DNA from 2 places in the Litoribrevibacter euphylliae genome. Region 2 is predicted to be linked to the other one. Evidence: predicted binding sites of a transcription regulator. Region 2 holds the regulator's gene; the other holds the start of a gene.
The links. Region 2 encodes PhoB, which activates phosphate uptake and scavenging genes when phosphate is short. Its sites were predicted from a motif close to TGTCATANNNNTGTCANA; they were not measured.

Region 1: ACFOEK_RS17785 (alkaline phosphatase) is a predicted target of PhoB. The motif match lies at 1,626-1,643, and genes of this name have one in related genera.

Annotation. Positions count from the first base shown of each region.
Region 1 covers NZ_JBHRSZ010000007.1:587,387-590,711, forward strand. Annotated here, with positions in the region: gene ACFOEK_RS17785 (alkaline phosphatase) at 1-1,521, opposite strand, end outside; gene ACFOEK_RS17790 (DNA topoisomerase III) at 1,813-3,325, opposite strand, start outside.
Region 2 covers NZ_JBHRSZ010000007.1:215,962-219,286, reverse strand. Annotated here, with positions in the region: gene ACFOEK_RS16440 (endonuclease/exonuclease/phosphatase family protein) at 1-168, shown strand, start outside; gene phoR (phosphate regulon sensor histidine kinase PhoR) at 223-1,512, opposite strand; gene phoB (phosphate regulon transcriptional regulator PhoB) at 1,595-2,290, opposite strand; gene ubiA (4-hydroxybenzoate octaprenyltransferase) at 2,472-3,325, opposite strand, start outside.

The DNA of each region.
Region 1 (3,325 bases), 370 kb from region 2:
TGTGCTGGTGTGGGTACCTGTACCCCAAACCACGTTTTGATCTTCGGCAACGGCACGACCAAGTAAGTCATGACGTACTTCTTCGCCGTAAACATAGAAGGCTTTGAAGTCCATCACTTTAGGGAAGCGCTCAGCACTTAGGTATTTGTGGTCGTCTACTTTGTAGAAGTTAGGCTCAGACGCAAGGATCTCTTCTGCTTGCTCAAGAGTGATGTCGAACTCGCTGTTTTCGTTCACAACACGCATAAGGTCTGCAGGTGTTTTGTCTGTGTTACCAAACTCAGAGAAGATAGAAGGGTAGCTTTTCTTCTGCGCGTATAGCTTGTCTAGGATATCGAAGCTACCGAAGTTGAAGTTTGGCTTATAAGCGCGCTCAGCGAAGCCTGTGCCGTCCAATTTCTCTGGGGCTGGAATGTCAGCACGAGAGTAAGAGAAACCGAAACCGCCCGTTTCGTGGTCAGCTGTCACAACAACCAGTGTGTCATTACGCTCTTTTGCCCACTCGTAGACGTAGTTAATGGTTTCGTCGAACTTCAACATTTCGTGCAGCATAGTAGCTACGTCATTGTCGTGACCAGCCCAGTCAATACGACCGCCTTCGATCATCAGGAAGAAACCGTCTGGATCTTGAGACAGAATGTCCAACGCTTTGGCTGTCATCTCTTTCAAGGTTGGTTGCGTGCGATCCGCGCTGTCCTTGGTTAGCGTATGCTCGATACCATCGGCCATGCCTGAATAAGCGAACAAGCCAAGCAGTTTGTCGTCTTGTGCCGCTTCGAACTCTTTACGAGTCAATGCGACGGTGTAACCTGCTTTTTCAGCTTCTACTAGCAGGTTCTTGTCGTCTTTACGCTTCGACTTGATCTTAACGGTGCCGTCGGTACGGGTGGTCAGTTGCTTGTGAAGGTCACCGGCTTTGTCGTTTGCGCTCTTTGGAATCCAGTGACGAAGGCCACCAGAAAGCATTACGTCCACATCGGTTGCCAGCATTTCTTCTGCAATGCTGTTTTCCAGAGAACGGTGTGGTTTATGGGCAGCGAAAGATGCTGGAGTCGCGTGAGTCAGACGGGTGTCAGAAACCAGACCTGTTGCTTTGCCATGTTTCTTTGCAAGTTCCAGTACGGTTTCTGCCGGGTTACCTTTTGCGTCCAGAGCAACGGACTCAGAAGGTGACGGTACGCCCGTCGCTAGCTGAGAGGCTGAACTCGCAGAATCCACAACAATGTTGTAGGCAGGGTTATGTTGAGACAGCCCTACGAAGCCTGCATCCATCATTTTGCTCATGCCGGTCGGTTGACCTTTGTAGATAGAGTTCGGTGCATTGGTTGCGTACTCTTGCAACAAACCTACCTGCTGAGGGCCCATGCCGTCACCGATCATCATGATCACGTTTTTAACTTTGGCGGGTGCAACTGACTCAGCATTGTCAGTGGTTTGGCAGCCCGTCATCAGTGCTGTGGTAGTCAGCGCGGCACCAGAAACCAGTGCAGCAATTGTTTTTTTATTAAATAGTGTTTTCATCGTTCTTCCGTTTTTATACGAGTGATCGAGAAGTGTGAGTTAAGAATCCTTTCGCTATTGCGCACAGGAAATATTGCAAATGAGTGACTAAAAAACACTATTTTGGTGACACTTTCATTACATATAGGCTTTTAATTGAACGATTGTTCAATAAGTGACTGCTCTAGGGGCGAATCTGATACACAAGGGAGGTTCGAATGTTTGAGTGGCGTCGATTTACTTATTGATTTATAAAAGCTTTTTTCTCTTTTGATAGTGCGATTGTTTAATCGTTTTTCAATTAGTTTTCTGTTAACTGCTTTGCATGACTGACGGTTTTTTATTGGAGGTGCGGCGGCGTGTGGTGGCTGGTTTTTTACTGCGCGTGCTGTTTTTACTGTAGGGGCGTTTTCCTGTTTTCTGGATCGGGCTCATGCCCGTAATCGTGGTGGCTTTTGCCTGACTAATCAATTCATGCAGATTCGCTTCCAGAGGCTGCATAAAGGCTTGGTAATTTAGCTCACGCTCGCTGATACGACTGAGCTGTGACTCCCAGTCGGCGGTCATGTCGGGAGTGGATGCTTGCTCCGGTAAGGCGTTGATCAGCGATTTCCCGGTTTGTGTCGCTCGAATCTGTTTGCCTTGGCGAACCAAAAACTGGCGTTTAAACAGTAGTTCAATGATGGAGGCCCGGGTTGCTTCGGTTCCCAGCCCGTCGGTTTCTCGCAAGACTTTACGAATCTCTGGATCTTTGACGTAACGACTGATACCGGTCATTGCACTCAACAAGGTGGCGTCGGTAAACGGCTGAGGTGGTTGAGTCTGTTTCTCCAACAATTCAGCTTGATGCGATTGCAGGACTTGGCCTTGCGTTAGCTTCGGTAAGGGCGATTTGTGCTCGGTTTGACCTTCAACTGTTTTACTGGAAGATGCTTTGTTTTGAGAGAGAAATAACGCTTTCCAACCCAGATCAATGTCTTCCTTGCTTTGGGCAATAAATTTACCTTTTTGAATCTCTATTTCTGCTTTGCGTTCTTGATAACGGTACGCAGGGTAGAAGAGCGCCAAATATTGACGGGCAATCAGCCCGTAAACTTGCTGTTCTGCTCTTGATAATTTGTCCAGCGAGGTGCGCTTTGCGGTAGGAATGATGGCGTGGTGTGCTTCGACTTTCTTATCGTTCCACGCTTTGGTTTTAATTTTTGGATCGGCTTTGTTAATGGCGTCCTGTTGATCGCTTTGATTACTGGATAATGCGTTCAGCACTTGCGCTGCTTGTGCGTGATGTTCTTCCGGCAGATAACGATTGTCGGAACGCGGGTAAGTAATCAGCTTGTGTTGTTCATACAAGGATTGACAGGCATCGAGGGTTTGCTGAGCCGAGAGGTTAAACCGCTTGGAGGCATCGATCTGCAATGCGGAAAGATTGTAGGGCAGCGGCTGTGCTTGTTGCTTGTCTTTACTCTGATAGCTGGTGACACTTGCTGGCTGATGACTGATGCGTTTCACAACGTTTTCTGCCAGTGCCTTGGACAGCACACGGCCTTCGTCATCCATATAGGGTTGGCAGGCTTCACTGGGCTGCCATTTAGCGGTAAAGGCTTGGTTTTGTTCCGTAGTTAAGTGAGCCATCACTTCATAGAAGGGTTTGGAAACGAAGTTGTCGATTTCTTCATCTCGTCGTACCACCAGACCCAGTACCGGAGTTTGTACACGTCCTACCGATAGCACAGAGTTGTAACCGGACTTCCGGCCTTGCAGTGTATAGGCGCGAGTCATGTTAATGCCGTACAACCAATCGGCGCGGGAACGGGCCAATGCGGAG
Region 2 (3,325 bases):
TTTCCAAGCTGGGCGCCTCAGAAGGGGCTGGACCATATTCTTATCAGTCCGACCTTACGAACACACGCAATTGATGTGTTGGATCATCCAATTTCAGACCATTTACCGGTCGCTATCGATGTCAGCTTACCGCAAGGGGTTAAGTTGATGGATCGTACCACTCACTAACCGCATTCCGGCATTGAACTCACAACTGATCGAGGCCTTTTTGAGATTCAATGATCAGTGATGGCTCAATAACGAGAGTGGGAATTCACAGCTGAATTTACTGCCGTAGCCCAGGCGGCTTTCGATGCCTAAATGACCATTGTGGCGAATAATGATGTGCTTGGTAATGGCGAGACCTAACCCCGTTCCGCCAGTATCCGATTTACGACTCTCGTCCACTCGGTAAAAGCGTTCGGTCAGATGCGGAATGTGTTTTTGGTCGATGCCTGGGCCGTTATCAATCACGTCTACGTGGATACTGGTTCGGTCATGATAGCCTTTGACTTCAATGCGTCCGCCACTTTGAGTGTATTTTACGGCATTGATGATTAAGTTGCTGAAGGCGCTGCGTAGCTCGTCATAGCTGCCGCTCATTTCAATGTTGTCTTCACAGCTTAGGATAATCTCATGCTCGCCGTTGCTGTAAGTTCTTGCTTCCGCGGAAATGTTATCCAGCAGATGCTTGAGATTGACCGGTTGCTCTTCAAGATTGATTTCAGTGGTTTCAAGACGCGTCAGAATTAACAGATCTTGTACCAGATCTTGCATACGGGTAGCTTGTGTTTGCATTTGATGGAAGATGCGTAGCCAACGATCATTGTCGTCGGTGTAGTCAATTAAGGTTTCCAGATAGCCAATCAGTACCGTCAGCGGAGTTTTAAGTTCGTGACTGACATTGGCAATAAAGTCCTTACGCATGCGTTCGAGGTGTTCAATGTGAGTGATGTCTCGTGCGGTGATCAATCTATCGTCGTTACCAAATGGTGTTACTGAGATCTCTAAGACCATCGTGGGGTTGATCGGGCTGTTGAGTACCAAAGGCGTGGTGTAATCACCGTACTCAAAGTACTCCACAAAGTCGGGATCACGAATCAAGTTGGTGATCTGTTGGCCTCCGTCATCTGGTGAACGAAAGCCAAGCAAGGCCTCTGTTGAACGGTTCCACCATTCCAGTGTGCCATCGTATTCGACCATGATGACGGCATCTTGCAGTGCTGCCGTAGATTGCTGGATACGATCAATAATGGTTTGAAGGCGGCGTTTGCCTGATTGGTGTTCTTTCTCTTGCCGATAGATGGAGTCGAAGAGTTTTCCCCACAGACCTTCACTGAGAGGGAGCTTATCCAGCTCTTGATGTTGTAACCAGGATTCCAAACGGGACATCTGACGGATATTCCACAGTACATAGGCCGCAAGACCTAAAATGAGCCCGACCAGAGGAAAACCAAAGAAATATCCGATGAGAGATGTAGCCAGTACCAGCAGCGTTACCCGCTGTAATTCAATATACCAATTACTTAACACCGAGTGCCCTCAACAGCCACAAGATAAAAAGAAAGGATAAGTCGATTGCAGTACTTATCCTTATTGTTGCTGACAGCTTACTCTAAGCAGCCTTTGTCGAAAAGCGATAACCGGTTCCGCGAACGGTTTGAATTAGGCCATCGTGCCCTGTCACCGCAAGTGCTTTTCGCAGACGACGAATATGTACGTCTACGGTTCGCTCTTCAACATACACATTGCCACCCCATACGTGATCCAGCAATTGACTGCGTGAATAAGCACGTTCTTGGTGTGTCATAAAGAATTGCAGCAAACGAAATTCGGTTGGCCCCATCTCAATGGAGTCTCCGTGGGCTAAAACGCGGTGAGACACCGGATTTAACTCCAGACCATTAACGCTGACCGTTTCTTCGACGCCTTGAGGCGTGGTTCTGCGAAGTACCGCTTTAAGACGAGCAACCAGTTCTCGTGGTGAGAAAGGTTTGGTGATGTAATCATCAGCACCCACTTCCAAACCTTGGATTTTATTATCCTCTTCGCTTTTCGCGGTGAGCATAATAATAGGTACATCCGAGGTTAATTCGTCTTTCTTGAGTCGTCGTGCAAACTCAATACCGGATACGCCAGGCAGCATCCAATCCAATAGAATTAGGTCTGGTTGTTGATCGACGATGATTGAATGCGCAGATTGCGTGTTCTCGGCTTCAAGGCAGTTATAGCCAGCCATTTCCAGCGCAACCATGATCATTTCCCTGATCGGGGCTTCGTCATCAACAATTAGAACTTTTTTTCCCGCCATCACTCATGCCTGTGTTGGGTTATTGAATAACAAAAATTTAAGACAAGCGTATTAGAAGACAGTTTTGTTACAGAAGTATGACATTAATTGCAAAGCTTGCACAAAGTAGAGTCAAGCATTTGGTTTTTGGAGGGCGTAAATACGCCATAAGTATGGCCCATCCGCGGTTTAAGCCAGTTAATCAGCGTACTAAATAGTCGATAAAAATACCGGTAAAAATGCTTGCGCCAACCCAGTGATTATTCAGAAATGCTTTAAAACACATATCGCGATCACGGTGTTGCGTGAGGGTGTATTGATAGACAAAGAAGCCGGTGGCGGCGAGTAATCCAAGATAAAAGAAAATACCTGCGGATAACTGGTTTGCTGCTAATAACAGCGTGCAGAGGGTCAGCACCTGAAGGCTGATGATGGCGATATTATCCATGTCGCCAAATAGAATGGCCGTTGATTTGATGCCGATCTTTAAGTCATCTTCACGGTCAACCATGGCGTATTGGGTATCGTAGGCAATTGTCCATAATAAGGTTGCGGCGTACAACAACCAAGTGACTTCTGAAACCGATTGTGTTTCTGCGGTGAAGGCCATTGGCACAGCCCAGGCAAATGCGGCACCCAGAAACACCTGCGGGAAGTAGGTGTAGCGTTTCATAAAGGGGTAAAGTGCCGCTAAGAAGAGTGCGCCACAAGACATATAGATCGTTTCTAGGTTGGTAAAAAGCACCAATACAAACGATGTGAACACTAACGTAGCGAAGAGCAATAAGGCTTCTTTGGTGGTGACACGGCCTGATGTCAAAGGACGATCTTGAGTTCTGCGAACATGCAAATCAAAGTCGCGATCGGCGTAGTCATTAATAACACAGCCGGCGGAACGCATAAACACGACACCTAGAACGAAGATCACTAAATTTAAAACGTGTGGAACGCCTTCTGCAGCTACCCACAGTGCCCATAAAGTCGGCCAAAGCAACAGAAAAATACCGATGGGCTTATTAATGCGCATCAATTGTAGGTATTCAGGAAATTGTAGTT